Regions from separate parts of the Aeromonas aquatilis genome, predicted to be linked through region 2. Evidence: predicted binding sites of a transcription regulator. Region 2 holds the regulator's gene; each other region holds the start of a gene.
The links. The regulator sigma-54, encoded in region 2, starts transcription at its own class of promoters, with help from an activator protein. The targets are predictions, from matches to a motif close to TGGCACNGTTTTNGCTT.
Positions count from the first base shown of each region.

Region 1: a site for sigma-54 is predicted at 2,039-2,055, ahead of glnA (glutamate--ammonia ligase). Genes of this name have one in related genera too.
Region 3: a site for sigma-54 is predicted at 7,533-7,549, ahead of flgB (flagellar basal body rod protein FlgB). Genes of this name have one in related genera too.

Region 1 covers NZ_JBSTYP010000021.1:21,708-31,821, reverse strand. Annotated here, with positions in the region: gene ACW5W8_RS10280 (DUF4124 domain-containing protein) at 1-457, opposite strand, end outside; gene glnA (glutamate--ammonia ligase) at 573-1,982, opposite strand; gene typA (translational GTPase TypA) at 2,335-4,146, shown strand; gene ACW5W8_RS10265 (TrkH family potassium uptake protein) at 4,397-5,839, opposite strand; gene trkA (Trk system potassium transporter TrkA) at 5,936-7,312, opposite strand; gene rsmB (16S rRNA (cytosine(967)-C(5))-methyltransferase RsmB) at 7,400-8,692, opposite strand; gene fmt (methionyl-tRNA formyltransferase) at 8,753-9,697, opposite strand; gene def (peptide deformylase) at 9,710-10,114, opposite strand, start outside.
Region 2 covers NZ_JBSTYP010000036.1:24,555-34,668, forward strand. Annotated here, with positions in the region: gene murA (UDP-N-acetylglucosamine 1-carboxyvinyltransferase) at 1-583, opposite strand, end outside; gene ibaG (BolA family iron metabolism protein IbaG) at 602-859, opposite strand; gene ACW5W8_RS15010 (STAS domain-containing protein) at 859-1,131, opposite strand; gene ACW5W8_RS15015 (ABC transporter substrate-binding protein) at 1,128-1,757, opposite strand; gene mlaD (outer membrane lipid asymmetry maintenance protein MlaD) at 1,760-2,257, opposite strand; gene mlaE (lipid asymmetry maintenance ABC transporter permease subunit MlaE) at 2,265-3,044, opposite strand; gene mlaF (phospholipid ABC transporter ATP-binding protein MlaF) at 3,044-3,844, opposite strand; gene ACW5W8_RS15035 (KpsF/GutQ family sugar-phosphate isomerase) at 4,052-5,047, shown strand; gene kdsC (3-deoxy-manno-octulosonate-8-phosphatase KdsC) at 5,047-5,601, shown strand; gene lptC (LPS export ABC transporter periplasmic protein LptC) at 5,598-6,158, shown strand; gene lptA (lipopolysaccharide transport periplasmic protein LptA) at 6,145-6,672, shown strand; gene lptB (LPS export ABC transporter ATP-binding protein) at 6,676-7,401, shown strand; gene ACW5W8_RS15060 (RNA polymerase factor sigma-54) at 7,467-8,906, shown strand; gene hpf (ribosome hibernation promoting factor) at 8,927-9,214, shown strand; gene ptsN (PTS IIA-like nitrogen regulatory protein PtsN) at 9,217-9,663, shown strand; gene rapZ (RNase adapter RapZ) at 9,709-10,114, shown strand, end outside.
Region 3 covers NZ_JBSTYP010000008.1:54,534-64,647, reverse strand. Annotated here, with positions in the region: gene rsuA (16S rRNA pseudouridine(516) synthase RsuA) at 1-582, shown strand, start outside; gene ACW5W8_RS04575 (DMT family transporter) at 598-1,497, opposite strand; gene ACW5W8_RS04570 (peptide ABC transporter substrate-binding protein) at 1,654-3,291, shown strand; gene yfcE (phosphodiesterase) at 3,302-3,844, shown strand; gene ACW5W8_RS04560 (flagella synthesis protein FlgN) at 3,881-4,297, opposite strand; gene flgM (flagellar biosynthesis anti-sigma factor FlgM) at 4,294-4,614, opposite strand; gene flgA (flagellar basal body P-ring formation chaperone FlgA) at 4,706-5,389, opposite strand; gene ACW5W8_RS04545 (chemotaxis protein CheV) at 5,534-6,445, shown strand; gene ACW5W8_RS04540 (CheR family methyltransferase) at 6,463-7,287, shown strand; gene flgB (flagellar basal body rod protein FlgB) at 7,578-7,976, shown strand; gene flgC (flagellar basal body rod protein FlgC) at 7,976-8,395, shown strand; gene ACW5W8_RS04525 (flagellar hook assembly protein FlgD) at 8,410-9,135, shown strand; gene flgE (flagellar hook protein FlgE) at 9,160-10,114, shown strand, end outside.

The sequences.
Region 1 (10,114 bases), on a different contig from region 2:
CGTGGGCGCCGCGATCGACGTTTTCGACGCGGATAGAGAGGCTGTTGCTGACGATGGGGGCGACTTTGCCATCTAGGGTCAGGCGCACATCATACTGGGTCGGTGGTTTGGGGCTGATAGAGCCCTGAAAGACGATGTTGCCTGTGTTGTCGCGCAGGGTGCTGCCCTGTTCCGGGGAGAGCAGTTCGATGGTCAGCTTGGCCGCCTCTTGCTCTTTCTTGGCATCGGCGCCAGTCAGGCTGTTGAAGTTATCCACCTGCACCGATCTGGGCGCGCTGCTGCCCAGCAGCGGGGCGACCCGCAGATCGACCTCTTTGGCGTTTTTGCCGGGTGGTGGCGCATCCGAGTAGTGGGTGATGCCATTGCCATCGACCCAGGAGTAGACCTTGGCCGCGTCCGCACCGAACGAGGTCAGCAACAGGAGGCTGAGTACCCCTATGCCATGCTTGTTGTTCATCCATCTCTCCTTGACGGTATTTTGCTTAATCCTATCAGAGAAAAAACCCGCCAGATGGCGGGTTTTATCACGATTAAGCAAGCTGACCAGATTTAAACGGCCAGTCTGCTGAGACTTAGACGGAGTAGTACAGTTCGAACTCCAGCGGGTGCGGGGTCATGCGCACACGGTCAACATCCTGCTGTTTCAGTTCCAGATAGGAGTTGATGAAGTCATCGCTGAACACGCCGCCACGGGTCAGGAACTCGCGGTCAGCATCCAGAGCGGCCAAGGCTTCGTCCAGAGAACCGGCAACGGTCGGTACTTCAGCGGCTTCTTCCGGCGGCAGGTCATACAAGTTCTTGTCCATGGCATCGCCCGGATGGATCTTGTTGATGATACCGTCCAGACCGGCCATCAGCTGGGCTGCGAAGGCCAGGTACGGGTTGGCAGCTGGGTCCGGGAAGCGCACTTCGATACGACGGGCTTTCGGGCTCGGTACCACCGGGATACGGATGGAGGCAGAGCGGTTGCGGGCAGAGTAAGCCAGCATGACCGGTGCTTCATAACCCGGCACCAGACGCTTGTAGGAGTTGGTGGTCGGGTTGGCGAAGGCGTTGATGGCCTTGGCGTGCTTGATGATACCGCCGATGTAGTGCAGAGCCATCTCGGACAGGCCGCCGTATAGGTCGCCGGCGAACAGGTTGACGCCGTTCTTGGCCAGAGACTGGTGGCAGTGCATGCCGGAGCCGTTGTCACCGAACATGGGTTTCGGCATGAAGGTAACAGTCTTGTTGTAGGCGTGGGCCACGTTGTGGATCACGTACTTCAGCACCTGTACTTCGTCAGCTTTCAGCGTAAGAGTGTTGAAGCGGGTAGCGATCTCGTTCTGACCGGCAGTGGCTACTTCGTGGTGGTGAGCTTCAACGACCTGGCCCATCTCTTCCAGCACCAGACACATGGCGGCGCGGATATCCTGGGAGGAGTCGACCGGTGCAACCGGGAAGTAACCGCCTTTCACGAACGGACGGTGACCCTTGTTGCCATGCTCATAGGCAGTGCCGGAGTTCCATGCGGCTTCTTCAGATTCGATTTTCACGAAGCTGTGGCCCATGGTGTTGGAGAAGGTGATGTTGTCGAACATGAAGAATTCCGGCTCCGGCCCGAACAGCACGGTGTCAGCGATGCCGCTGGACTTCAGGAAATCTTCTGCACGCTTGGCGATGGAGCGCGGATCGCGGTCGTAGCCCTGCATGGTGGCAGGCTCCAGTACGTCACAAACGATGTTCAGGGTGGTCTCTTCGGTGAACGGGTCCAGCTTGGCGGAGGCTGCGTCCGGCATCAGTACCATGTCGGATTCGTTGATGCCCTTCCAGCCGCCGATGGAGGAACCATCGAACATCTTGCCGTCTTCGAAGAAATCTTCATCAACCTGGTGAGCAGGGATGGATACATGCTGCTCTTTACCCTTGGTGTCGGTAAAGCGCAGATCAACAAACTTGACTTCGTGTTCCTGGATCAGGGCCAAAACGTTCTGGGCTGACATGCTAAGTAACCTCCGGTGTTAAATCTCTCTGGGTGAATGCGTCGTCGTATTCACATAAGCCAGTATCGTGCCAAGTTTGTGACAGCTTGATTTCAGGGCAGTCCCGGTGAAGAGGCTCCTCAAAATCAAGCGATCTCGACTCGCATTGCATCAAGTTAGTGCGACTGTGGATCGTTTTGGTGCACTGTAATGGTGCGCGAAATACGGTCACCGCCCATCTAAGCAGGGTTTGTCGGGGAGGTCTATGATCCAGATCTGTTGTTATGCGCGAATGTACTGCAATTCTGCTAGGCAGATCACAAAGGCAAGAGTACAATTAGCGCCCAATTTTACCCGGTGATTTGAGGCGAGAATGTTAGAGAATTTACGCAATATTGCGATTATTGCGCACGTTGACCACGGCAAAACGACTCTGGTTGATAAGCTGCTGCAGCAATCCGGTACTCTGGATCGCACCAGCGAAGGTCAGGAACGGATCATGGACTCCAATGATCTGGAACGGGAACGTGGCATCACCATTCTCGCCAAGAACACTGCGATCCGCTGGAACGACTACCGCATCAACATCGTTGATACCCCGGGTCACGCCGACTTCGGTGGTGAAGTAGAGCGCGTACTGTCCATGGTTGACTCCGTGCTTCTGCTGGTTGACGCCGTTGACGGCCCGATGCCGCAAACCCGCTTCGTGACCCAGAAAGCGTTCGCTCAGGGTCTGAAGCCGATCGTGGTCATCAACAAGGTTGACCGTCCGGGTGCTCGTCCTGATTGGGTAATGGACCAGGTATTCGACCTGTTCGACAACCTGGGCGCGACCGATGAACAGCTGGATTTCAAAGTTGTTTACGCCTCTGCACTGAACGGTTGGGCCACCATGGATCAGGACGTTGAGTCCGAGAACATGGAGCCGCTGTTCCAGGCTATCGTTGACAACGTAGAAGCCCCTGCTGCGGATGCCGAAGGTGGTTTCCAGATGCAGATCTCCCAGCTGGACTACAACTCCTACGTGGGCGTTATCGGTATCGGCCGTATCACCCGTGGTCGCGTCAAGACCAACCAGCAAGTCACCATCGTTGGTGCTGACGGCAAGACCCGTAACGGGAAAGTCGGTCAGGTGCTGGGTTACCTGGGTCTGTCCCGTACTGAAGTTACCGACGCGCAAGCGGGTGACATCATCGCTATCACCGGTCTGGGCGAGCTGAAAATCTCCGACACCATCTGCGACAACGGTGCTGTTGAAGCCCTGCCGCCGCTCTCCGTTGACGAGCCGACCGTGAACATGACCTTCCAGGTCAACACCTCACCGTTCGCCGGTAAAGAGGGCAAGTTCGTGACCTCCCGTAACATTCTGGAGCGTCTGAACCAGGAGCTGGTCCACAACGTGGCCCTGCGCGTGGAAGAGACCGATGATCCGGACAAGTTCCGTGTATCCGGTCGTGGTGAGCTGCACCTCTCCATCCTGATCGAAAACATGCGTCGCGAAGGTTACGAACTGGCGGTGTCCCGTCCGGAAGTAATCCTGCGTACCGTTGATGGCGTTCTGCAAGAACCGTTCGAAACCGTAACTGTGGACGTTGAAGAAGCGCACCAGGGTTCCGTGATGGAGCAACTGGGTCTGCGTAAAGGCGAAATGACCAACATGACCCCGGATGGCAAGGGTCGTGTCCGTCTGGACTTCATGATCCCGAGTCGTGGCCTGATCGGCTTCCAGACCGAGTTCATGACCATGACCTCAGGTACCGGTCTGCTGTACCACACCTTCGACCACTACGGTCCGCACAAGGGTGGCAGCATCGGTGAGCGTCAGAACGGCGTTCTGATCTCCAACGCTACCGGTAAGGCCCTGACTTACGCCCTGTTCGGTCTGCAAGACCGTGGTCGTCTGTTCATCGGTCACGCGACCGAAGTGTACGAAGGCCAGGTGATCGGTATTCACTCCCGTTCCAACGACCTGACTGTTAACTGCCTGAAAGGCAAACAGCTGACCAACATGCGTGCCTCCGGTACTGACGAAGCTCAAGTGCTGACTCCGCCGATCCGCATGACTCTGGAACAGGCTCTCGAGTTCATCGATAACGACGAACTGGTAGAAGTGACTCCGAAGAACATCCGTATCCGCAAGAAATTGCTGACCGAGCTGGATCGCAAGCGCTCTGGCCGTGGTTAATGTTATGTGCTGAGTCTCGGCAGCCCTTGCGGCCGCTGACGGTTCACTGATAAACGGACCCAAACCTCTGGTTTGGGTCCGTTTTTTTATGCTTGTGATCCGCTCTGGCCATCCTGATGAGCTCGTTCAGGTCATCAGCAATGGATGATGAGTGGGCTGATGAGCGTTGAGCGAAGGTCGTGGGGATGGGTGAGATAAAAAAGCCGCAGCGGGTGACCGCTGCGGCTTTTTGCTGGCTTGCAGTGAGGGGTTACTGGCGCCAGAAGGAGGGGAAGAAGAGCACGGCGACCGTCAGGATCTCCAGTCGTCCCAGCAGCATGCCGAATGACAACAGCCATTTGGCCGATTCCGGCAGGCTGGCAAAGTTGGTGCTGGGGCCGACCACAGGGCCCATACCCGGGCCGACGTTGGCGACAGCGGTGATGGAGCTGGATATGGCCGTCAGGGGGTCAAGCCCGATGGCGCCCAGCAGTGCGGCTATCACCAGAATGATGGCGAAGTAGGCCAGCACGAAGGAGATCATCGAGCGGATGATGGCGTCATTGACCGTCCGGCCGTTGTACTTCTGGGGGAAGACGGCAGAAGGGTGCATCAGCTGGCGCATCTGCTTTCTGAACAGAGCGAAGGCCACCTGTACCCGGAAGATCTTCAGACCACCCGCAGTGGAGCCTGAGCAGGCACCCAGCGCCAGCAGCACGATGAAGACGATGCTGGCCAGCGGCCCCCAGGTGCCAAAGTCACCGAGGCCAAAGCCCGTGGTGGTGAGTACCGAGACGATGTTGAAGCAGCTGATGCGCAGGGCATCCATAAAACTGAACAGATCCCGCTGCCACAGGTAGAAGGTCATGATGGCGGTGACCCACACCACCAGCCAGAAGAAACCGCGCACCTGGGCGTCCTTGAACAGGCTGTTGTCCCTGTGGTTGAGGCTCTGCACGTAAAGCAGGAAGGGCAGGCCACCAAGGAACATGAACAGGGTGCCAATCCAGTGGGCCGAGTTGGAGAAGTGGGACATGGATTGATCGGAGGTGGAGTAGCCGCCGGTACTGAGGGTGGTCATGGCGTGGTTGATCGCTTCGAACATGTTCATGCCGCTGGCCCAGTAGGCCATGAAGCAGAGCATGGAGAGCACCAGATAGACCACGACAATGTTGTTGGCGACTGTCTTGGCACGCGGGGCGCTTTTGTCCGACCAGTCCGAGCTCTCGGTCTGGAACAGCTTCATGCCGCCGACGTTGAGGTAGGGCAGCACGGCTACCGCCATCACGATAAAGCCGACCCCGCCCAGCCACTGCAGGATGGATCGCCACAGCAGGATGCTGTGGGCCATGTTGTCGAGGCCGGAGAGCACGGTGGAGCCCGTGGTGGTTACCCCCGACATGGTTTCGAAGTAGGCATCGGTAAAGTTGATGTGGGTGATGAAGACAAAGGGCAGTGCCCCGAAGATACAGGCCACCACCCAGACCGAGGTGGTGAGCAGGAACATCTCCCGCACCCCCAGATGGAACTCCGCCTTGCGCCCGTAATGGAGGCAGAGCAGGGCGGCGCCGTGGGTGATGAGCACCGATTTGAGAAACTCGACGAACCCCTCGGAGCCGGTCAGCAGCGCCAGCAGGGTCGGCAGCCACATGAAGAGCGCCAGCTTGGAGAGCACCAGCCCGAGAGTAAAGATGATGGGACGCAGCTTGATCATGTTCGATAACCTGGTCGTTGATTAACAAAAGACCCGGACCATCCCCTTGGGGGAGCTGAGCCGGGTCTGGTTTGACAGCCTGTGCGCATGAAGACGTTACAGGAAGAAGGGGCTTGGCTGGAACAGCCGCTCCACTTCCGGGATATACTTCTTGTCCACCAGAAACATGACTACGTGGTCATCCTGCTGGATCTTGGTGCGATCGTGGGCGATCAGTACTTCATCCCCGCGTACTACGGCACCGATAGTGGTGCCCGGCGGCAGCTTGAGCTCGCCCACCGTCTTGCCGACCACCTTGGAGGTGTTCTCATCGCCGTGGGCGATCGCCTCGATCGCTTCGGCGGCACCACGGCGCAGGCTGTAGACGTTGGCAATATCGGCCCGGCGCACGTGGGTAAGCAGGGCCGAGATGGTTGCCTGCTGCGGCGAGATGGCGATATCGATGGAACCACCCTGCACCAGATCCACGTAGGCGCCGCGCTGGATCAGCACCATGGTCTTCTTGGCCCCCATCTTCTTGGCGAGCAGGGCCGACATGATGTTGGCCTCATCCTCGTTGGTTACGGCGATGAAGACGTCGATCTGATCGATATGCTCCTCGGCCAGCAGTTCCTGATCCGCCGCATCGCCGCAGAAGACAATGGTGTTCTCCAGCAGTTCGGAGAGCTGCTCCGCCCGCTTTTGGTTGCGCTCGATAAGCTTGACGCTGTAACGCTTCTCCAGCTGGCGGGCGAGGCCGGCACCGATGTTGCCGCCACCGACGATCATGATGCGGCGGTAGGGGCTCTCTAGACGCTGCAGCTCCGACATCACGGCACGGATATGGCCCGCCGCCGCCACGAAGAAGACCTCGTCATCCGCTTCGATGATGGTGGTGCCTTGCGGGCGGATCGGGCGGCCCTGACGGAAGATGGCCGCTACTCGAGTTTCGATGTTGGGCATGTGCTCGCGCAGGGTGGAGAGGGCGTTGCCCACCAGCGGGCCACCGTAGTAGGCCTTGACGGCTACTAGACCGACGCGGCCACCTGCAAAATCAACCACTTGCAGAGCACCCGGATATTCGATCAGGCGACGCACATAGTCGGTCACCAGCTGCTCCGGTGCGATCAGGTGATCCACCGGCACCGATTCGGGCAGGAACAGCCGATCCCGTTCAGTCAGATAGGCTGGCGAGCGGATCCGCGCCACCTTGTTCGGGGTGTTGAACAGGGAGTAGGCCACCTGACAGGCGATCATGTTGGTCTCGTCACTGTTGGTGACGGCGACCAGCATGTCGGCATCCTGAGCCCCCGCTTCGCGCAGCACCTTGGGGTGAGCGCCGTGCCCGTTGACCACCCGCAGGTCAAACTTGTCCTGCAGTTCGCGCAGGCGCTCACTGTCGGTATCGACGATGGTGATGTCGTTGTTCTCCCCGGCCAGGTTCTCGGCCAGGGTGCCGCCGACCTGGCCGGCTCCCAAAATGATGATCTTCATAGGGAACGTCTACTCACGTTGATGCTGTAAAGGTGAGCGCCAGAATGGATCTGGCAGCTCTCCCGAATGAGGTTTGTCATGCCAGGCTCAGAGCTTGACCAGTTTGGCGTAGTAGAAGCCATCCATCTCGGCTTCACCCGGCAGGAACTGGCGACCCGGGCAGTCCGGAGTGTCCTGTTCGTGCAGCGGTACCAATTTGGCATCTTTGGTCGCGGCAAGGAAGGCGCGGATCTGGTCGCGGTTCTCTTCCGGCAGGACGGAGCAGGTGGCGTAGAGCAGGGTGCCGCCGCTTTTCAGCTTGCCCCAGAGGGCATTGAGAATGCGGCGCTGCAGCTCGGCCAGCTCGCGAATGTCCTGATCACGGCGCAGCCACTTGATGTCTGGGTGGCGACGGATGACGCCGGTGGCGGAGCAGGGGGCATCCAGCAGGATGCGGTCGAACTGACCCTCCGGCCACCACTGTTCCGGTGCCGCGGCATCGCCATGGATCACCTTGGCGGTCAGGCCGATGCGGTCCAGGTTCTCCTGCACCCGCTTGAGGCGGTTTTCGTCGGCATCGACGGCCACCACGCCAGCCAGCTTGGGCTGACGCTCCAGCAGGTGGGCGGTCTTGCCGCCGGGGGCCGCGCAGGCATCCAGCACCCACTCGCCCGGTTGCGGGTCGAGCAGTGCCGCAGCTTGTTGTGCTGCACCATCCTGTACCGAGCAGTCACCGACCTCGAAGCCGGGTAGCTTGGTCACATCGCAAGGACGCTCCAGCAGGATGCAATCCTCGCCCTCTTCACCGGCCACGGCATTGATGCCGGCTTCGGCCATGCGAGCCAGCATGGCATCGCGGCTCTGGCGCTGGCTGTTGTTGCGGATCCACATGGGGGGACGCTGGTTGTTCGCCTCCATGATGAATTCCCACTCATCGTGATAGGCCTGACGCAGGCGCTTGGTGAGCCACTCCGGATGACCGAGGCGAATGTTGGGAACACGGTCGATACGCAGCAGAATGACTTCGGCGCTGCGCTGGAAGTTACGCAGCACGCCGTTGATGAGGCCACGCAGGGAGGTGCCCTTGAGCAGTTTGACGGCGTTGACGGTCTCGGCCACCGCGGCGTGAGCCGGAATGCGGGTGTAGATGAGCTGATAGAGACCGACCAGAATGAGGTAGTGGAAAATGCGGCTCTTGTTCTTGAGCGGCTTGTCCATCATCTCGTTGACTGCCGCATCGAGGCGGGGCAGCCAGCGCAGGGTGCCGTAGCAGAGTTCTTGCAGGAGAGCGCGATCGCGAGGCGCAACCTTCTCCTGGGCAGCAGGCAGAACAGCGGAGAGGGATTGACCCTGATCCAGCACCTGTTGAATAACGAGAGCGGCCTGTGCACGTGTTTTCATAGAGTTACCTTAGATGCGCAAGTCGGGGCCTGGGCCCCGCTTGTGTCAATTCAATCCAGTTCAATTCAATTGCGTGCCGGGTTCAAACCAGTCGCGGCGAGAGTTGAGCAGATCCGAAACGGACATCGCCTTCTTGCCGGGCGGTTGCAGGGTCAGCAGGCGCAGTACCCCTTTGCCGGTAGCGATATCGATCCCCTGCTTGTCGGCCTTGAGCAGGGTGCCGGCGGGTTGGCTGTGGTCGCTGTCAATGACGGCGGCTTGCCATACCTTGACGGTCTGGTCAGCCACTTCAAACCAGCTGATGGGCCAGGGGTTGAACGAGCGGATGCAGCGTTCGATGGCAACAGCCTCCATCGACCAGTCGATGCGGGCCTCTTCCTTGGAGAGCTTTTCGGCGTAGTTGGCCAGCGCATCATCTTGCACCTCGGCAGCGGTTTCACCGGCGGCCATGGCATTGATGGTGTCGACCAGTGCCTGCGGGCCCAGCTCGGCCAGCTTGTCATAGAGGCTGGCGGAGGTCTCGTCGGCGGCGATGGGGCAGGTCACTTTGCGGATCATGGCGCCGGTATCCAGTCCCACATCCATCTGCATGATGGTGACGCCAGTTTCGGCATCGCCCGCCCAGATGGAGCGCTGGATCGGTGCGGCACCGCGCCAGCGGGGCAGCAAGGAGCCATGGACGTTGATGCAGCCCAGCCGCGGGGTATCGAGTACCACCTTGGGCAGGATCAGACCATAGGCCACCACCACCATCAGGTCGGCGCCCAGTGCAGCAAGCTCGGCTTGCGCCTCTTCCTTGCGCAGAGAGGCTGGTTGGTAAACCGGCAGATTGTGGGTCAGGGCCAGCTCTTTGACCGGGCTGGCGGTGAGCTTCTGGCCGCGACCGGCGGGCTTGTCCGGCTGGGTATAAACGGCGACGACCTCGTGGTCGGAAGACAACAACGCCGCCAGGTGACGGGCGGCGAAGTCGGGAGTACCGGCAAAAATCAGTTTCAGCTTATTCAATGGGGCAGATCCTCAGAGGACTTTGCGATCTTCACGGGCCATCTTTTCCAGCTTCTGGCGAATGCGCTGGCGCTTGAGCGGGGACAAATAATCCACAAACAGCTTGCCGACCAGATGATCCATCTCATGCTGGATGCAGATGGCGAGCAGATCATCGGCTTCCAGCTCGAACGGCTTGCCGTTGCGATCCAGAGCGCGGATCTTGATCTGTTCGGCGCGCGGCACCAGAGCACGGCTGCCGGGCACGGAGAGGCAACCCTCTTCAATGCCGGTGCTGCCGCACTGCTCGATGACCTCCGGATTGATCAATACCAGAGGATCTTCACGGTTTTCAGAGACATCGATCACTATGATGCGCTGGTGAATGTCGACCTGAGTCGCGGCGAGGCCAATGCCTTCCTCCGCGTACATGGTTTC
Region 2 (10,114 bases):
CCAGATCGACCACTTCCGGCTCGCGCGCGGCGTTTTCGATCACGGTGCGGCCATCAGCCAGGGTTGCGGCCATCATCAGGTTTTCGGTACCGGTCACGGAGACCATATCCATCAGGATGTGGGCGCCTTTCAGGCGACCATCGACACGGGCCTTGATGTAACCATCTTCGATGGTGATCTTGGCGCCCATCAGCTCCAGGCCGTGGACGTGCAGGTTGACCGGACGGGCACCGATGGCGCAACCGCCGGGCAGGGAGACATCAGCCGCGCCGAAACGGGCAGCCAGCGGGCCCAGCGCCAGAATGGAGGCGCGCATGGTCTTCACCAGCTCGTAGGGGGCTACGTGGTTGTTCACCGCACCGGTCAGCACTGTGACGTTGCCGTTGACCTTGGTGGTCGCGCCCAGCATCTCCAGCAGCTTGATGGTGGTGCCCACGTCTTTCAGGCGCGGCACGTTGGAGAGGTGCACCTCTTCATCACAGAGCAGGGTCGCGAACAGGATCGGCAGTGCGGCGTTTTTGGCGCCGGAGATGGTCACTTCGCCGTTGAGAGTACAACGACCATCGATTTTGAATTTGTCCATTTTTACTTCGTTACCAAATCAGGAGGGCAATAGGAATTTACGTTCGCGTTTCCACTCGGCGTCGGTGAACGCTTTGATGGAGAGGGCGTGAATGGCGTTGCTGGCGATCTTGTCCATCAGCGGGGCATAGATGGCCTGCTGCTTCTTGACCCGGCTCATGCCGTCAAACATGTCACCGACGGCGATCACTTGGTAGTGACTACCGTCCCCTTTGACATGGACTTCGGACAATGGCAGAGCCTCAAGGAGTATCGCTTCAATTTCAGAGACTTGCATTATGCGTCCTCAGTTGTGAGCGGGGTTGACTGAAACAGCCCGGCCACCCCGTAGAGGTTGGCCAGGGTATAGAAATCACTGGAGGCGCCCACCAGTTGCGGTGTGGCGCCTCGCGCTAATACGGCTTTGGCCCATTTGACCAGCAGGGCCAGTCCGGCGGAGTCGAGGGTGGTGACGCCGCCGAGCTCGAGCCGGTCGTCCTGCCACCATTCGGCGCGGCGTTGCCACAGGTCATTGACCTGTGGCGCCTGTAGCTCACCGCTTAGGGTCATGGTTTGAGTACCAGCGGCTTGGCGTTGTGTTCGCGCAACTGGGCGATCACTGCATCGATGCCATTCTGGCGGATCAAACCGCCGAGCTCGCTCTGTTTGGCGGAGAGCAGGCTGATCCCCTCTGCCACCATGTCGAAGGCTTTCCACTCGCCGGTCTTGTTGTTCTTGCGCAGCTTGAACTCGAGGAAGATGTCCGGCTTGCCGGCCTCTTTCACGCTGACGTTGACGGCGGTGATGTTGCCGCTGGGAGCTTTTCCCGGCTCGACCTTGACGGTCTGCTTGTCAAAATGGGCCAGCGCATCGGCGTAGGAGCTCACCATGTACTCGGTGAACACCTCGACGAAGGCATTGCGCTGCGCTTCGGTGGTCTCTTTAATCTGGTTGCCAAGCACCTTGTAGGCGGCGAAGCGGTTGTCCACATAGGGCAGCAGCTCTTCGCGGATGATCACCCGCAGGTGATCCGGATTGCTCTTCACCTGGGCCTGATCGGCTTTCAGGCGGGCAAAGGTCTGCTTGGCAGCCTGATCCACCAGCGCGTTGGGGTCGGTGGCATCGACTGCCTGGGCAGACAGGGAAAAGAGCATGCTGGTCATCAGACCCAGCAGCAGGGCGATTTTCTTGAACATGATTACTCCTTCTTGCTGTCTGATTTGCTGTCGGAGGATTGGCTGTAGAGGAACTTGCCAATCAGGTCTTCCAGCACGATGGCGGATTTGGTGTCTTCAATCAGGTCGCCATCCTTGAGCATCTCGGTGCCCATCTCCTCATCGCTGAAGCCGGGGGCCAGACCGATGTACTGCTCGCCGAGCAGACCGGAGGTGAGGATGGAGAGAGAGCTGGTATCGGCAAACTGGCCAGCGCTCTTTTGCATCATCAGGGTCACTTCGGGCACCTGGGTTTTCGGGTCCAGTACGATGTCGCTGACCCGACCGACCACCACGCCGCCGACCTTGACCGGCGAACGGACTTTCAGGCCGCCGATATTATCGAAATGCGCGCGCAGGGTATAGGTTTCTCCTTCCGGTTTGAAGCTCAAACCGGCCACTTGCAGGGCCAGTGCCAGAATGGCACCGATGCCAGCCAGCATGAAGGTGCCGACCAGGAATTCTACTTTGCTGAACTTCATCTTTACCTTATCCAAACATGACTGCAGTGAGTATAAAATCCAGGCCGAGCACGGCGAGGGATGAGTGGACCACGGTTCGGGTCGTGGCCTGACTGATCCCGGCCGAGGTCGGCTTGGCATCATAGCCGTTAAAGAGCGCAATCCAGGTGACCACCAGGGCGAAAATCAGGCTCTTGATGGCGCCCTGCATGATGTCTTCATGCCAGTCGACGGAGGCCTGCATGGCAGACCAGAAGCCCCCTTCGTCCACGCCGAGCCAGTCCACGCCGACCAGCTTGCCGCCGAAAATGCCGATCAGGCTGAACATAAAGGCCAGCAGCGGCATGCTGATGACGCCAGCCCAGAAGCGGGGGGCAACCACCCGGCGCAGCGGGTCGACCGCCATCATCTCTAGGCTTGAAAGTTGCTCGGTGGCCTTCATCAGGCCGATTTCAGCGGTCAGGGCCGAACCGGCACGGCCGGCAAACAGCAGCGCCGTGACCACAGGCCCCAGCTCCCGCAGCAGGGAGAGGGAGACCAGCGGTCCCAGGCTCTGCTCGGCGCCGAAATCCTTCAATACGTTGTAACCCTGCAGCGAGAGCACCATGCCGATGAACAGGCCGGAGACCAGAATGATGGCCACCGACTGTACGCCCACCACATACAACTGCTGGACAAGCAGCGGGAAGTGCTTGCGCGGTTCGGGTTTGCCCGCCAGCGCATGGAACAACATGATGGTGGCGCGACCGACGGAGCTGATAAACCGCACTCCGACCCGCCCCAGCTTGCTTATTTGACTTATCAACATCAGAGATCCTGTAGCAGATCGCCTGCCGGAAAATGAAACGGAACAGGACCATCGGGCAATCCTCTGAGGAATTGCTCGACTTCGGGATTGTGCTCCTCGCGCAGCTGGTCCGGCGTGCCGTGCGCCACCACCTTGCGATTGGCAATGATGTAGGCGTAATCGGCGATGCTCAGCACCTCTTTCACATCGTGGGTGACGATGACGGAGGTGATACCGAGGGCATCGTTCAGCTCCTTGATCAGTTTGACCAGCACCGCCATGGTGATGGGATCCTGCCCGACAAACGGCTCGTCATACATGATGAGGTCGGGGTCAAGGGCGATGGCCCGAGCCAGCGCCGCCCGGCGCGCCATGCCGCCGGAGAGCTCGGAGGGCATCAGTTTTGCTGCACCGCGCAAGCCCACCGCCTGCAGTTTCATCATGACGATGGTGTGGATCAGCTCCTCCGGCAGGCCGGAGTGCTCTCGCAGCGGGAAGGCCACGTTGTCGTAGACCGTCATGCCGGTAAACAGCGCGCCGCTCTGGAACAGCATGCTCATCCGCTTGCGCACTTCATAGAGGCGCGAACGGGAGAGGGTGGGGATATCTTCCCCGTCAAACAGAATGTGACCGGACTCCGGCTTGAGCTGGCCACCAATCAGCCGCAGCAGGGTGGTTTTACCGATGCCGCTCGGGCCCATGACGGCGGTCACCTTGCCACGAGGAATGGTCAGGTTGATCCCGTCATACAACAGCCGATCTCCGTGACTGAAGGTCAGGTCGGAGATGGTGATCAGGTCATTGTTCAAACAATTGTCCATCCGGTGTAAATAGGGAGCGAATTTTATGGGGTAGTCTAGGGCTAAGCAACAGCAAGGAACAACTATTGAACAGGCCGCCAGCCCATTTGCACGACAGTTTTCTGTAACAAAGTGCGTCATTGAGAGCGGGACTCACCATCCGATTCGCTTATCCGGACAGACTTTTTTATAATCCCGCAGCTAATTTCGGCCCGGAGCTGTGTCTTTATGTCTGTAAAGCCTGAGAAAGTGTCTGAACTGTTCGATTTTCGTCGCAGTGCCCGCGCGGTGCTGGACACAGAAAAGCAAGCCATTGATGGACTCTATCAGTATCTGAACGACGCCTTCGACAAGGCGTGCGAAATGGTGCTGCGCTGCGGTGGCAAGATAGTGGTCACCGGCATGGGCAAGTCGGGCCATATCGGCAGCAAGATCGCCGCGACCCTCGCCAGCACCGGCACACCGGCCTTCTTCCTCCATCCGGGGGAAGCGAGTCACGGCGATCTGGGGATGATCTCCAGTGGCGACCTTATGATCGCCATCTCCAACTCCGGCGAGAGTGACGAAATCCTGGCCCTGCTGCCAGTACTCAAGCGTCGCGGCATTCCGCTCATCTGCATGACTGGCAATCCCGCCTCCACCATGGCCAAAGAGGCCAACGTGCACCTGTGCATCAAGGTGGAGAAAGAGGCCTGCCCGCTGGGTCTGGCCCCCACTTCCAGTACCACGGCAACCCTGGTGATGGGCGATGCCCTGGCGGTCGCCCTGCTGGAAGCGCGCGGTTTTACCGCCGATGACTTCGCGCTCTCGCACCCGGGCGGTTCCCTTGGCAAGCGTCTGTTGCTGCGGGTCGGCGACCTGATGCACCGCGGTGAGCTGTTGCCCCGGGTGGGGATAGATGCCACCATCAGCCAGGCGCTGCTGGAAGTGAGCCGCAAGGGGCTCGGTATGACGGCGGTGGTCGATGGCAATGGCCTGCTGGCAGGGCTCTTTACCGATGGCGACCTGCGCCGCATTCTTGACCAGCAGATCGATATCCATCACACCCCCATCAGCCGTGTGATGACGGCCAACTGTGTTACCGTAGGTCCAGAGATGATGGCTGCGGAAGCCGTCAAGCTGATGGAAACGAGAAAAATCAACGGATTACTGGTCGTGGATGAAGAGAAACGCCCGCTCGGCGCCTTCAACATGCACGACCTGCTGAAAGCCGGAGTAATTTGATGCAAAACGTACCGACCCTCTATGGTCCGGTGACGCGCAGCCAGTTTGAGAAGGCGGCGCAAATCCGCCTGCTGGTGTGCGATGTGGATGGGGTGCTCTCCAACGGCCTCATCTACATGGGAAACAACGGCGAAGAGCTGAAAACCTTCTGTACCCGCGATGGTGCGGGCATGCGAGCGCTGCTCAATGCCGGGATCGAGATCGCCATCATCACCGGGCGTAACTCCCGTATCGTCAGCGATCGGATGAAAAGCCTGGGGGTGGCTCATGTGGTGCAGGGGGCTGATAAAAAGTTGCCTCACTTCGAAGCGCTGCTGGCCAAGCTGGGGCTGACTGCTGAACAGGCCGCCTATATGGGCGATGACACCATCGATCTGCCGGTGATGGCCGCTTGCGGCCTGGGTATCGCGGTGGCCGATGCCCATCCGCTGGTGCTGAGTCGTGCCGATATGGTGACCCGGCTTGGCGGTGGCATGGGCGCGGTGCGCGAAGTGTGTGACCTCATTTTGCAGGCGCAGGGCCACGACGATTATCAGCCCGAGGCCTCGGTATGAGCAGACAGACCCTGTTGTTTGCCCTGCTGTTTCTGGTCGCGCTGGTTGCCTGGCAGCTGGGCAAGGTGGAGCTGGTGCCTGAGAGCGCGGTCAAAATCGAAAACTATCAGCCGGATTTTGTCGCCAAAGATCTGGTGACCACCCGTTTTGATATCAACGGCAAGCGCACCGAGCGGCTGGAGTCGACCTACGCCGAGTATTATCAAATCCTCGAGCAGGCCACCTTCGACAAGCCGGTGGTCTACATGTATGACGATCAGGGGGCCGCCGAGTGGAAGGTGACCGCCGAAACCGGCGTGCTCAACACCGGCGACAACGTCATCCTGCGGGACAAGGTACATCTGGATGGTCTGCTGCCTACCTCTTTCATCTCCACACTGGATACCCCCTATCTGGAGCTGGATCTGGTGACACAAGATGTGCGCAGCAACCGGGAAGTGAACATTCTGGGTCGGGATTTCCAGACCCAAGGGGTTGGCCTCAAGGGCCATCTGGACCGCAAATATTTTGAGTTACTGGATCAAGGCCATGCCATCTATTTCAATGAAAAACGCTAATCTGGCCCTCGCAGCCCTGTTGTTGTGTGGTGCGGTGACCGCCAAAGAGTCCGACTTTGCCGAGAAGGTCTACGTCGATGCCGTCAAACAGGTGGCCGAGATGCAGGACAACCGCATCACCTTCGAAGAGGATGTGACCATCAATCAGGGCACCATCCGGATCAAGGCTGACAAGGTGGTAGTGACCCGTTCCGGCGAGAAAGGGGCCGAGGTGATGACGGCCTACGGCAAGCCCGCCACCTTCTTCCAGATCCTGGATAACGGCAAGCCGGTCAATGCCCACGGCAACACTATCCGCTACGAGCTGAAGAACCGGCTGGTGACCATCACAGGCAACGGTCAGCTCAAGCAGGAAGATAGCCAGGTCAATGGCGATCTGATCCGCTACGACATCGTCAAACAGAAGATGATTGCCGAGAGCAAGAGCCCGAGCCAGCGAGTCAAAACCGTGTTCCTGCCGGATCAGGTAGAGAATTTCGACAAGCCCGCCGACCAGAAGAAGCAGGGAAAATAAGCCATGGCAGTGTTAAAAGCAGTGGGCCTGCAGAAGAGCTACAAGCGCCGCATGGTGGTGAGTGACGTCAGCCTTGAAGTGGGCACTGGCCAGATTGTCGGCCTGCTCGGCCCCAACGGTGCCGGCAAGACCACCTCGTTTTACATGATCGTGGGGCTGGTGCAGCGCGATGCCGGTCTCATCACCATCGACGATCAGGACATCAGCCTGCAGCCCATGCATGTGCGGGCGCGTAACGGCATCGGTTACCTGCCGCAAGAGGCCTCCATCTTCCGTCGCCTGTCAGTGTTCGACAACCTGATGGGAGTTATGCAGACCCGCAAGGGGTTGAGCCGTGAGGAGCGTGAGGACAAGGTTCAGCAACTGCTGGAAGAGTTCAACATCACCCACATTCGCGACAACCTGGGCCAGAGCCTCTCCGGCGGTGAGCGCCGTCGGGTCGAGATCGCTCGTGCGCTGGCGGCCGAACCGCGTTTTATTCTGCTGGATGAACCCTTTGCAGGGGTTGACCCGATTTCTGTGATAGACATCAAGAAGATCATTCAGCATTTGAAAGATAGAGGCCTTGGCGTCTTGATTACCGACCACAACGTCAGAGAGACTCTGGACGTATGTGAGAAGGCCTATATCGTCAGCCACGGCAAGATGATTGCCGAAGGTGCACCGGCTGACATCCTTGCCGATGAGCAGGTCAAGCGCGTCTATTTGGGCGATCAATTCAGTCTATAGTAAGGGGGCATGCCTTCATTTCCTTTGACGAGTGCCTCGCTGAACATAAGGATATCCCGACGTAGATGAAGCCGACATTACAGTTGCGTCTCGGTCAGTCCCTGACCATGACGCCGCAATTACAACAAGCGATTCGTCTGCTCCAGCTCTCCACTCTGGAACTTCAGCAGGAAATTCAGCAAGCGCTCGAAAACAACCCTCTGCTGGAGCAGGAAGAGAGCGAGGCGCAAGAGACCAGTCCGGAAGCGCCGGTCGATGCCAGCCAGCTGGATTCCAGCGATGCCATGGCTCAGGAGCAGATGCCTGACGAGTTGCCGGTGGATACCACCTGGGACGAGGTTTACTCTGCCGGCACCGCCCAGAGCGCGGGCCCCATCCACGATGGGGAAGATAGCGTCTATCAGGGAGAGACCACCGAAAACCTGCAGGATTATCTGTTGTGGCAGATGCGACTCACACCGTTCAGCGATGTGGATGCCGCCATCGCGCTCGCCATCATCGATGCTATCGACGAATCCGGTTATCTGACCGTTGCGCTGGAGGATATCCAGGCTGCCGTCACCAGCGATGACGTAGAGGTGGAACTCGATGAGGTCGAGGCGGTACTCAAACGGGTTCAGCACTTCGATCCGGTCGGCATTGCTGCCCGTTCTGTGCAGGAGTGTTTGCTGATCCAGCTGGATCAGTATGACCCGCAGACCCCCTGGCTCAACGAGGCCAAGGAGGTGATCCTCGAGCACATGGAGCTGCTCGGCAACCGGGATTACCGCACCCTCGCCCGCAAGACCCGACTCAAGGAGAGCGACCTCAAGGAGGTGCTGGATCTGATTCAGCTGCTGGAGCCGCGCCCCGGCAACGGCATCATCCAGAGCGACTCCCAGTACGTGATCCCCGACGTCTCCGTGGTCAAGAAGGGTAGCAAGTGGGTGGTCGAGCTCAATCCCGACTCTGCCCCCCGCATCCGGGTCAACGAGACCTATGCCGCCATGGCCCGCAACGCCCGCAGCAGCACCGACACCCAGTTTATTCGCTCCCATTTGCAGGAAGCCAAGTGGTTCATCAAGAGCCTGGAAAGTCGCAATGACACCCTGCTGAAAGTGGCCAGTTGCATTGTCGAGCAGCAACAGGGCTTTTTCGAGTATGGTGAAGAGGCGATGAAGCCGATGGTGCTCAATGACATCGCCGAAGCGGTAGAGATGCATGAGTCGACCATCTCCCGGGTGACGACCCAGAAGTACATGCATACCCCCCGTGGTATCTTCGAATTGAAGTTTTTTTTCTCCAGCCATGTGAACACCGAAGGAGGAGGAGAGTGCTCATCGACCGCAATTCGCGCGCTCATCAAGAAGCTGGTCACGGCAGAGAATCCTGCCAAGCCGTTAAGTGATAGCAAGATCGCGGATTTGCTGGCCGAACAGGGTATTATGGTGGCGAGACGCACGATCGCTAAGTATCGCGAATCCTTGTTTATCCCACCTTCCAATCAGCGCAAACGCCTGGTTTAGGCAAACAAAAGGATGATGTTATGCAAATTAACCTGACCGGACACCATGTCGAGATCACCGAAGCTCTGCGTGATTATGTGAATAACAAATTTGCCAAACTCGAGCGTCACTTCGACCACATCAACAATGTTCATGTGGTGCTTAGCGTGGAAAAACTGAACCAGATAGCGGAAGCCAAATTGCACGTCAGCGGTGGCGAAGTGTTTGCCAACTCTGAACATGCCGATATGTATGCTGCGATAGACACCTTGCTCGACAAGCTGGACAGGCAGATCATCAAGCACAAAGATAAGTTAAATAAAAAATAACCATGCAACTTGAACACATACTGAGTCGGGACTGCACCAAGAGTGCAGTCCCTTGTACCAGCAAGAAACGCGCCCTCGAGATCATCAGCGAGCTGGCCGCTGAACGCCTTGGCACCTCCCGCCAGGCGCTGTTTGAATGCTTGCTGGCCCGCGAAAAAATGGGTAGTACCGGGATCGGTGCCGGTATTGCGATCCCCCACGGTCGCATTGACGATGAGTTCCCGCCAACCGCGATCCTGATGACCTTTGCCGACCCTATTCCTTTCGACTCCATCGACAATCAACCGGTTGACCTGCTGTTTGCCTTGCTGGTGCCGGAAAGCGAGTGCAAGCAGCATCTCAAGACCCTTTCTCTGATGGCTTCCAAGCTGGGTGACAAGGCGGTTTGCCGCCAGTTGCGTCAGGCAACCAGCGACGAAGAGCTCTATCAGATCATGACCTCGGCCTGATAGCAGGCCAAGGATGAGACACCCGTTTTGGCGTGAGGGAACAAGATGCAGTTAATCGTGGTAAGTGGACGTTCGGGCTCCGGTAAAACGGTAGCCCTGCGAGTGCTGGAAGATCTGGGTTACTACTGTGTGGACAACCTGCCGGTCAATTTGCTGCCCCAGCTGATTGTGTCGGTGGAGAGCCAGTACGACAAATTGGCGGTCAGCATCGATGTGCGCAACCTGCCGAGCGACCCGGAGAAACTGGAAAATCTGCTGGCTCAGGTGCGCAATGAGGGGCGGGTTGAGTTCTCCAGCTTTTTCTTCGATGCCGACAACGGCACCCTGCTCAAGCGCTATGGCGAGAGCCGCCGTTTGCACCCCCTCTCACGCAACAAGCTGTCGCTGGATGAGGCGATTCGGGAGGAGACCCACCTGCTGGCACCCATCTCCTCGACCGCTGACCTGCGTA
Region 3 (10,114 bases), on a different contig from region 2:
GCCTTTCATATCAATGAGCAGAGCCAGATCGAGTTTGACGGCGTGCTGCTGACGCTGGAGCAGCGCAACCGCTATTTCATGCTGCACAAGCCGGAAGGGTATGTCTGCTCCAACGAGGATCCGGATCATCCGACCGTCTTCTTCCTGATGGATGAGCCGGCGATGGGCAAGCTGCACGTGGTGGGTCGCCTCGACCTCGATACCACGGGTCTGGTGCTGGTGACCGACGACGGCCAATGGTCCCACCGCATCACCTCGCCTCGCCACGAGTGTGCCAAGACCTATCACGTCTGGTTGGCCGAACCGGTTAGCCCGGATGCGATCGCGCTGTTCGCCGAAGGGGTATTCCTGCGTAATGAGACCGATAAAACCCGTCCTGCCCAGCTGGAAATTCTCGGTGAGTGCGAGGCCCGCCTGACCATCCACGAAGGCAAGTACCATCAGGTCAAGCGGATGTTTGCCTCCATCGGCAATAAGGTTGTTGGCTTGCATCGCGAGCGGGTGGGCGGCCTGACGCTGGATGAAGAGCTGACCCCCGGTGAATACCGCGAGCTGACCGCTGAGGAGATCGCCCTGTTCTGATCATGGTGCCGGGTGTCAGTGGGTACTGAAACCCAGCACCAGCGCGGTGCCCAGAGTGGCAATCAGTGCCCCCGCCCAGGCGGCAACGGATGGCCGCTCCCCCGAGTGCCACCATAACAGCGGCAGCAGCAGTACCGGCGTGGTGGAGGAGAGAATGGCCACCATGCCCACCTCTCCCTGCCGCAGTGCCATCAGGATCAGCGTCATGCCCAGCCCCATTGCCAGAAAACCGTTGGTGGCAATCATGGCGAGGATCTGACGATTGACCGGTTTGAGCGGCATGGCCAGCGGCAAGCGCCCCAGCCGCAGGACGCAGTGGGCCAGCAGGGCACTGCCCATCCGGATACCCGATGCACTCACCGCATCCACTTCACCACTCATCATCACCGGCTTGGCGATGATGGCTCCCACGCTTTGACAAAGTGCCGCCGTCAGGCCAAGGCCAATTCCCAGTGCCAGATTGCCACGGATCTGCTCCCACTCGTTGCTGCTACTGCGTCTGCCAAACAGGATCGCCAGCATCACGCCGGCAAAGACCAGCATGGCCCCCAGCAGTCGCCAGCCCGTCAGCTGTTCATTAAAGAGCCAGAGCCCAAGCAGGGCGGAAAACAGCGCATGACAGGAAAAAAGCAGGGCACTGCGTCTTGGCCCCAGTCGGTTCATACAGGCAAATAGCGCTGTATCACCGATAAAGATGCCGACCAGCCCGGAGAGGGCGAGCAGGGGCAGGGCGCTTGCGGTGAGAGTTTGCCAGCCACCGGTGAGCAGACTCATGGTGCCGAGCATCAGGCTGACCAGAAACATGCGCCAGCGGCTGTAGGCAAATGCGCCGAGATGACGGGCCGGTTTGACCGAAATTAGCGCTGCAACTGCCCATAAACTGGCCGACGCGAGGGCCAGCCACTCATAACCCATAAAAACTCCTGAAAAAATTAACCCGAAAGACTCCATCTCCCGGGCAAGCCCGATACAATACGGGGCGTTTTCGGGGATAACAAGAGCGGCATCAGGCATTCATCAGGCGCGCCGTCGGCCTTCCCCTCCTGCAGTGGTTTTATTCGAGGTTTTGTCATGAGCTATGGTTTCTTCCCCAAGCTGGCGCAACGCTGGCTCTCCCCGCTATTGCTTGCCGTGCTGGCAGGGCCCCTGGCCCATGCCACCACCGTTGAGCAGCAGCCTCTGCTTGCCGATCGGCAAACTCTGGTCAAGGGCAACGGTGCCGAGCCCGAGTCGCTGGATCCGGCGCTGGTGCGATCCGGTTTTCCGGGGGAGGCCGTGCTGGTCGATCTGTTTGAAGGGCTGGTCAGCGACGACGGGCAGGGGCATATCGTACCCGCTCAGGCGCTGCGCTGGGAGGTGAGTGAGGATGGGCTGGAGTGGCGCTTTTTCCTGCGACCCCAACTGAAATGGTCCAATGGCGAGCCGCTGGTGGCTGCAGATTTCGTCTATGCCTGGCGCCGTCTGCTCGATCCAGCCATCGCGTCCCCCTCGGCCGACCTGCTGCTCGCCACGGGGATCAACAATGCGCAATCCATCTATGCCGGTGCGCTGGAGTCTGACAATCTGGGCATTGAGGCACAAAGTGATCTGATCCTGAAGATCACGCTGGAGCGGCCAGCGCCCCATTTCCTGCAGCTCATCAGTCTGCGCCCCTTCGTACCGGTCAATCAGAAGGCGATAGCCAAATTTGGCAAGCAGTGGACCGAGCCCGGCAAGCTGGTGAGCAATGGTGCTTACCGGTTGGCAAGCTGGGCGCCGAACGAGCGGATCGAAGCCGAGCGCAATATCCACTACTGGGATGATCTCCACACCCGCATCGGGCGGGTCACCTATCTGCCGATCACCTCACAACATGCTGAACGGCTGCGCTATGAGGCTGGTGAAATCCAGCTCACCAACAAGGTCTCCCTCGGCTATTACCAGAAGATGAAGCGCGAGTCTCCGGAGCGGCTCTGGGGCTTGCCGCTGTTTGGCACCTATCTCTATACGTTCAATTTGAAGCGCCCGGAACTGCAGGATGTGCGGGTGCGTCAGGCGCTTTCCATGGCGGTTGATCGACAGCAGCTCATTGGATCGGTGAGCGGGCAGGATGAACAGGCGGCATGGTCGCTGTTGCCGGAGATGCCGGGTTACCCCCGGGTGATATTGCCTGTGGCGCTTGAAGATATGCCAACCCGCCAGGCCAAAGCGGCAGCGTTGCTGTCAGCGGCCGGCTATAACAGTGCCAATCCACTCAAGCTGAGCATTACCTACAACAGCGCCGAAACCCACAAGCAGATGGCGATGGCCATCGCCGCTATGTGGCAGAAGCTGGGGGTACAGGTCACCCTCAACAGTCTGGAGTGGGGCGCCTATCAGGTGGCCAAGGATAGCGGTGATTTCCTGGTGGCCAGAAGCTTCCTGTTTGGCGATTACGTCGAGCCATCAGCCATGCTGGGCAGCTTCCGTTGTCAGGATCTGCGCAACGAGAGTGGTTACTGCAATCCCGATTTTGATCTGCTGCTGGAGCAGGCGGCCAACACGCTGGACAGCGCGAGCCGTGTTGAATTGTACCGGCATGCCGAACAGTTGCTGCTCGAAGAGGCGCCGATCATCCCCGTATATCATTACAATCAGATGAGACTGGTCGATCCCGCGCTGCGAGGGCTGCCCAGCAAGAATTTGAAAGGGACGATTGCCACCAAGGATCTCTATTTCAGCCCGCAGTGAGGAGCATTTCATGAAACTTGCCATCATTTCCGACATCCACGGCAGCATCATTGCGCTGGAGCGGGTGCTGACCCAACTTGAGCCCTGGCAGCCGGATCACTATCTGCTGCTCGGCGATCTGCTCAACCATGGCCCGCGCAATCCTCTGCCGGAAGGGTATAACCCGGCCGCCGTGGCCGACCTGCTCAACGAGTTGGCACCGCAGATCATCGCGGTGCGGGGCAATTGTGATTCCGAAGTGGATCAGATGCTGTTGCGCTTTCCTATCACCGCCCCCTACAACCAGCTGCTGGTCGATGAGCGGCGCTGGTTTGTCAGCCATGGCCATCTTTATCGCCCGGACGAGGTTCAGCTTCCGGCGGGTAGTCTGTTCCTGAGCGGCCACACCCATGTGCCGGTGCTGGAGTGGCAGGGGGAACGGATATTGATGAACCCGGGGTCAATCTGTTTCCCGCGCGGCGAGTTGCCGGCCAGTTACGGGTGCTATGAGGACGGGTTACTGCGCGTCAATGCGTGTGAGGACGGGCGAGAGTTGTTGCGACTGGTGCTTTAAAACGGACAGCAAAAATGCAAGGCCTGATAAGAGATGTCAGGCCTTGATACCGTAGGAGCGGGTGCCAGAGCGAGTATTACCCTTGGCGTCATAGGTCAGGCTGTTGCGATCGCGCAGCTGACTAAGAAAGGTTGCCAGACGACGGTTTGAGACGATGCTCAATTCAAGCAAGCGACCGTTGATATCATTTTGTGCCTGGCAGGCATCCAGTTTTGCACGAACCTGCGCCATCTCGTCGGGATAGGCTGCCAGCTGCAGTGCCAGTTCTGGCATCTCTGCCAGCGTCTTGTCCAGGGTTTCTATCGCAGCAAGCAACTGCTGTTTGCGCTCGGTCAGTGCAGGCAGGGCCAGTGCCTGATGCTGCTCGAGCAAGCTGAACTCCTCTTCCAGAATGCCTTGCATCTGGCTGAGGTAATCATCTTGAGTGTGCAGTAACGAAGGTAAGTCCATCATCCCAGAACTTTGTCCAGATTGGCCTCGAAACTGAACATCTTCTTGGCAACAGCGTCGCTGTTGACCTGATATTCGCCACTCGCGACGGCTTTTTTCAGTCGTTCGACCTTGCTCTCATTGCCGGTCGAGGCAGTATTGAGGTTTTGTTGCATCTTTTGCAATTGTTGCGCCTCACTGGTCAAGGAGACGGAGTCCAGCTTGACAGTAGCCGCTTTGTTTTCGGGCGATGAGGTGACTGACTTGCTGCCTGTCCCCTGGCTATTAGCGGTATTTTGCAACCGATTGTTCGCCAAGTTGTTGATATTGTTGATGGCCATTTTAGTTACCTTCGTCTGCTTTAAGGTTTGCTTACCTGTTTATCGGTGCGGCAGGTCAAAACTTTAGAAAAAAGTTGTCAAGGATCCGAATTTAAAACGAGACCGATACGGCCCCCACAGCACTGACTTTACCCTCAACGGTTTTGCCGGAGCGAATATTGACGAGTTTGATGATCTCTCCGAAGCTGCCATCTTGCAAGGCTCGGGCCATGGTTTTGATCTGGAAGTTGCTGTTTTCTGCCGTCACAGTGACCTGATCTCCTTTACACACTACACAAACCTGGCTCAAGCGGATGGGCTGCCCCGGTTTTAGCTCTCGCTTGCTGCGCACCCCGATAAGAGGAGCTGTATCAGTCTGGTAGTCGCCGCGGATCAGGGTCTGATCCTGATAGGCCAAGACCAGCTGGCTTTCACTCAGCAGATCCCCCTTGGCGATGGGATTGGCCACCGTGACATAGGGTTTTTGAATGCTGACTCGCACCGGGAGATAGACATCCCAGGGTTTGTCTTCCTCACATTTAAGGTAAACTGTTGTATTACGGCGAATTTCCATTTTTGCTGGTAAGCTGATAGTCAACAGATCATCGCAACGGGTCAGTGGGAGCCGTTCATCCAGCGTGGCAGAGGTGACCTCAGCTCTGGCATCCAACGGAATATCCAGCTGGCTGTAAACGAACTCTTGTGCCTTTTCTTGCAGATAAGTAGTGACGTCCGAGGCGTAGCTGGAAGATATGCTGCCAAAAAAGAGGCTGATGAGTAAAAGTCGGTTAATCATTTTCGCTCGTTGGTCGATAAGTTGTTCACGCATATCACCATATTTAACTATGATTGCTTCAGAATCTTTTCGTTGTCACATTGATAGTCTGACGCAATCCATCATGCATGCATGATTAATGCCAAGCGTTTTTAGGGAGTGTTTATGGCCAGTATTCTGGACTCGGTCAACCAGCGTACCCAGCTCGTGGGACAAAACCGGTTGGAGTTGTTGTTGTTTCGTCTCAACGGACGTCAAAGATTTGGCATCAACGTATTCAAAGTGCGTGAAGTGTTGCAGTGCCCCCCCTTGACCGTGATGCCCAAGTTGAACTCCTGCATTCGCGGGGTCGCCCATATTCGTGGCCAGACGATTTCGGTCATCGATCTCAGCATGGCGGTTGGCAAGCGTCCGATTGAAGATTTGAGCAAGTGCTTCATTATCATCTCCGAGTACAACCGTTCCATTCAGGGTTTTCTGGTGCATTCGGTCGAACGCATCATCAATATGAACTGGGAGTCGATCCTGCCACCGCCCAAAGGGGCGGGGCGCATCAACTACATGACGGCGGTCACCGAGGTGGACGGCGAGTTGGTCGAAATCCTTGATGTTGAACGTATTCTCAACGAGATCTCCCCGGTTTCTACCGAAGTGAGCAAAGAGCTGGTGGAGTCGAGCGTCGAACACCCGACCCTGGGACGTCCGGTACTGGTTGCCGATGACTCTTCCGTGGCACGCAAACAGGTGCAGCGTGCGCTCGAGGCCATCGGGGTTGAGTGCGTGCTGGCAAAAGATGGTCGTGAAGCATTGAATATGCTGCTAGAAATGACCAAAAATGGCCCTATCAAGGATCAGATTGCGCTGGTGATTTCAGATATCGAAATGCCGGAAATGGATGGCTACACCTTCACTGCCGAAATCCGGAATAATCCCAATCTCAAGGATTTGCATGTTATTCTGCATACTTCCCTCAGTGGGGTATTCAACCAGGCAATGGTGCAGAAAGTGGGGGCCAACAATTTCATCGCCAAGTTCCAACCAGATGAACTGGCCAAAGCCGTACAAAACGCACTCTAATAAAGAAGAACAGCTGCATGAAGACACTTTCGGACGACTTATACAAACAGTTCAGCAACTTTCTGGCGGTTCAGAGCGGGATCGTGCTGGGTGATAACAAACAGTATCTGGTGAAGAGCCGTCTTTCACCGTTGATGGCTCAGTTTGGCATCGAGAGTCTGTCTGATCTGGTTACCCGTGCAATGAGTGTGCGAGAGCGTGACCTGAAAATGGCCGTGGTGGATGCCATGACAACCAACGAGACCCTCTGGTTTCGTGATACCTATCCGTTTCAACTGCTTACCGACAAGATTTTCCCTGAATTGGGGAAAAGCGGCCGCCCTATCAAGATCTGGTCTGCGGCATCGTCGTCAGGTCAGGAGCCCTACTCCATTGCCATGACGGCGCTGGAGCAACAGATGAAAAAGCCGGGTACCTTACCTGGTGGCGTTCAGATTGTCGGAACGGATATCTCGACGACCATGCTCAACCAGTGCAAGGAAGGCATTTATGACAGTCTTGCACTGGCTCGCGGGTTGTCACCCGAGCGCAAAAAGATGTTTTTTGAGCCATACGGCGACAACAAGATGCGGGTGGTGGAGCGAGTCAGAAAATTGACCACCTTCCGGCCGATAAATTTGCTGGAGAGTTACAGTCTGCTCGGAAAATTTGACATTATTTTCTGCCGCAACGTGCTCATCTATTTCGCGCCGGAAGTGAAGTCAAAGATCCTCAACCAGTTTGCTGCCAGCCTCAATCCCGGCGGCTACCTGATGCTAGGGGCTTCCGAGTCGCTGGCCGGATTGACCGACCGGTTCGAGATGATCCGCTGCAATCCGGGGATCGTCTACAAGGTCAAATAGGTCTGATGGCCTTGATAGTCGGGGTTCTCCCAGATATTACCAGTTACTGTAACGAGGGAAGCGACGAGCTTCCCTCTTTCTTTATCTACCGCTCAATTTCTCTATTCAGCTGCCATTTCTCGCCACTGCAACTATGGTTCAAAACCTGTGGTGGCCAGACGTTACCTTGCTGGGGGGGCGAGATGCTGCTGTGTCCGTTCAGACGTGTGCTCATACCCAGGCCATCGATTTGAGCTATTCGCTTATGGCACATCTCTTGCAGACAAAATATACCAAGTAGGAGGTGTGTTATGGCTCTTTCATTTGACAAGGCATTCGGTGTTCATCAACACACGATAAGCGTTCGCGCCAAGCGTGCTGAGGTGCTGTCCAGCAATATCGCCAACGCGGATACGCCGGGCTTCAAGGCCAGGGATATCAATTTCGCGCAGGCGTTGCAGGAGGCCCAGTCGCATCAAGGTTTTGGTCTGGCAACGACCAGCGAAAAGCACTTTGCCTTGAATATGGATGCTCCGGGTACCGTGCAATATCGCAACCCGCTGCAACCGGATACCGGTGACGGCAATACGGTTGATGTGCAACAGGAGCGTAGTGAATTTCTGCGCAATAGCCTCGAGTACCAAACCTCCCTTGAATTTATGAATAGCAAGATCAGTGGCCTGCTGAAGGCCCTGAAAGGAGAGCAGTGATGAGTTTGTTCAAGGTCTTTGACATAGCAGGCTCGGCTATGAGCGCACAGTCAGTGCGGCTCAACACGGTTGCCAGCAACATGGCCAACGCGGACAGCGTCAGCTCCAGTGTGGAAAATACTTACCACGCCAGGCGGCCAGTCTTTGCCGCCCAGCTCGATCAGGCGATGTCTGACAAGCAGGGCTCGGTCGGGGTGGAAGTGAAGGGCATTGTCGAGAGCAAGGCGCCACTGCTCAAGGAGTACAACCCCAACCACCCGATGGCGGACAAAGACGGTTTTATCTTCAAGCCAAACGTCAACATGGTTGAAGAGATGGCTGACATGATCAATGCCTCGCGCAGCTACCAGACCAACGTACAAGTTGCAGATTCGGCCAAGAAGATGCTGCAGCAGACGCTCCAGCTCGGCAAATCCTGATAGGGGGATGCAAGATGGTCGATAAAACCAACAATATGAACGGCATCAACCGGACCTCGACTCAGATGGGGGGCACTCCCCCGGCACCGAAGAAAGAGCTGGATCAGGCTTCATTTATGAAGCTGCTGACTATGCAGTTGTCATATCAGGATCCCTTCAAGCCGGTCGACAATGCCCAGATGCTTTCCCAGATGGCCTCCATGTCTACGTCGGAGGGGATCAGCAGTTTGTCCAATCAGATGGGTAAGCTCAACGATCAGATGATCTCCAGCCAGGCCCTGCAAGCCTCTTCTCTGGTGGGACAAAATGTGCTGCTCCAGGGTAATACCGGATTTTTAGATAAAGATGGTTCTTTGTCTGCGGTCGTTGCTGTAGGCACAACGAATAAATATGCGAACGTCAAAATTACCGTTGAGGATGAAAAGGGACAGGTTATCAAGGAGTTCCCTCTCGAAGGAGACCAAAAAGGTAATGTTGAAGTCGCTTGGGATGGTACAGACAAAGCTGGTAAGCGGGTCGCTGCAGGTAAATATGTTATCAAAGCCAGTGGCGCGCTCAATGGGAAGTCGGAAAGTATTGCCACCTTTGCTTATGCCAAAGTGGATAGCGTTGCCTTGGGTAACGCCACTAACCCGACGCGCCTCAATCTGAGAGGACTGGGTAGCGAATATCTGAATAATATTCTGCAAATTTCAGGCACCAATTCAAATCCGACGGTTACACCGTCAACAACCTCGTGACAGCATCGATCTAAGGAGCTGGATATGTCATTTAACAATGCCTTGAGCGGTGTCAACGCGGCACAAAAAGACTTGAACGTCACCGCCAACAACATTGCTAACGTCAATACAACGGGCTTTAAAGAGTCCCGTGCCGAGTTTGCGGATGTCTACGCCAACTCGATCTTTGTCAATGCAAAGACCCAGGTTGGTAACGGTGTGGCGACCGGTGCGGTGGCCCAGCAGTTCCATCAAGGGGCGCTGCAATTTACCAATAACGCGCTGGATCTGGCGATTCAGGGCAACGGCTTTTTCGTGACCTCTGATGGCCTGACCAACCTGGATCGCACCTATACCCGTGCCGGGGCCTTCAAGCTCAATGAAAACAGTTATATGGTCAATAATCAGGGCCATTATCTGCAAGGTTATGAAATTAACGCCGATGGCACGCCCAAAGCAGTGAGTATCAATGCTACCAAGCCTATTCAGATCCCTGACAAGGCTGGTGAACCAATCAAGACATCCAAAATTGACGCCAGTTTCAACCTGCCGTCTACAGCGTCGCCGTTGCCTGCTGGCGCCGGTGCCGGTGATGCATCAACCTTTGATCCAAAAAATTCGAAAACCTACTCATCTTCTACCTCCGTGGTGATTTATGACTCATTGGGTGAGCCGCATACCATCACGCAATATTTTGTTAAAGAAGCTGACCCAGCAGATCTGACCAAACCGGCCAATCCAACAGCTTGGCGTATGTATCTTTACCAAGGGGATAAGCCTATTGATATTGTTGGTGGTGTAACGCCTACCATGACGGCAGGTTTGAGCCAGGCGCCTGCTGGTGCAAGAATTACCTTCGGGGCTGATGGCAAGATGATTACTCCGACTACACCGGCGACCATCAAGACAGAGCAACTGGGAACCGTGGGCGCAGCTGGCGCAGGTATCATTACTAACGGCGCAGATCCCACCCAGCAGGTGGATATCAATTTTGGAACCG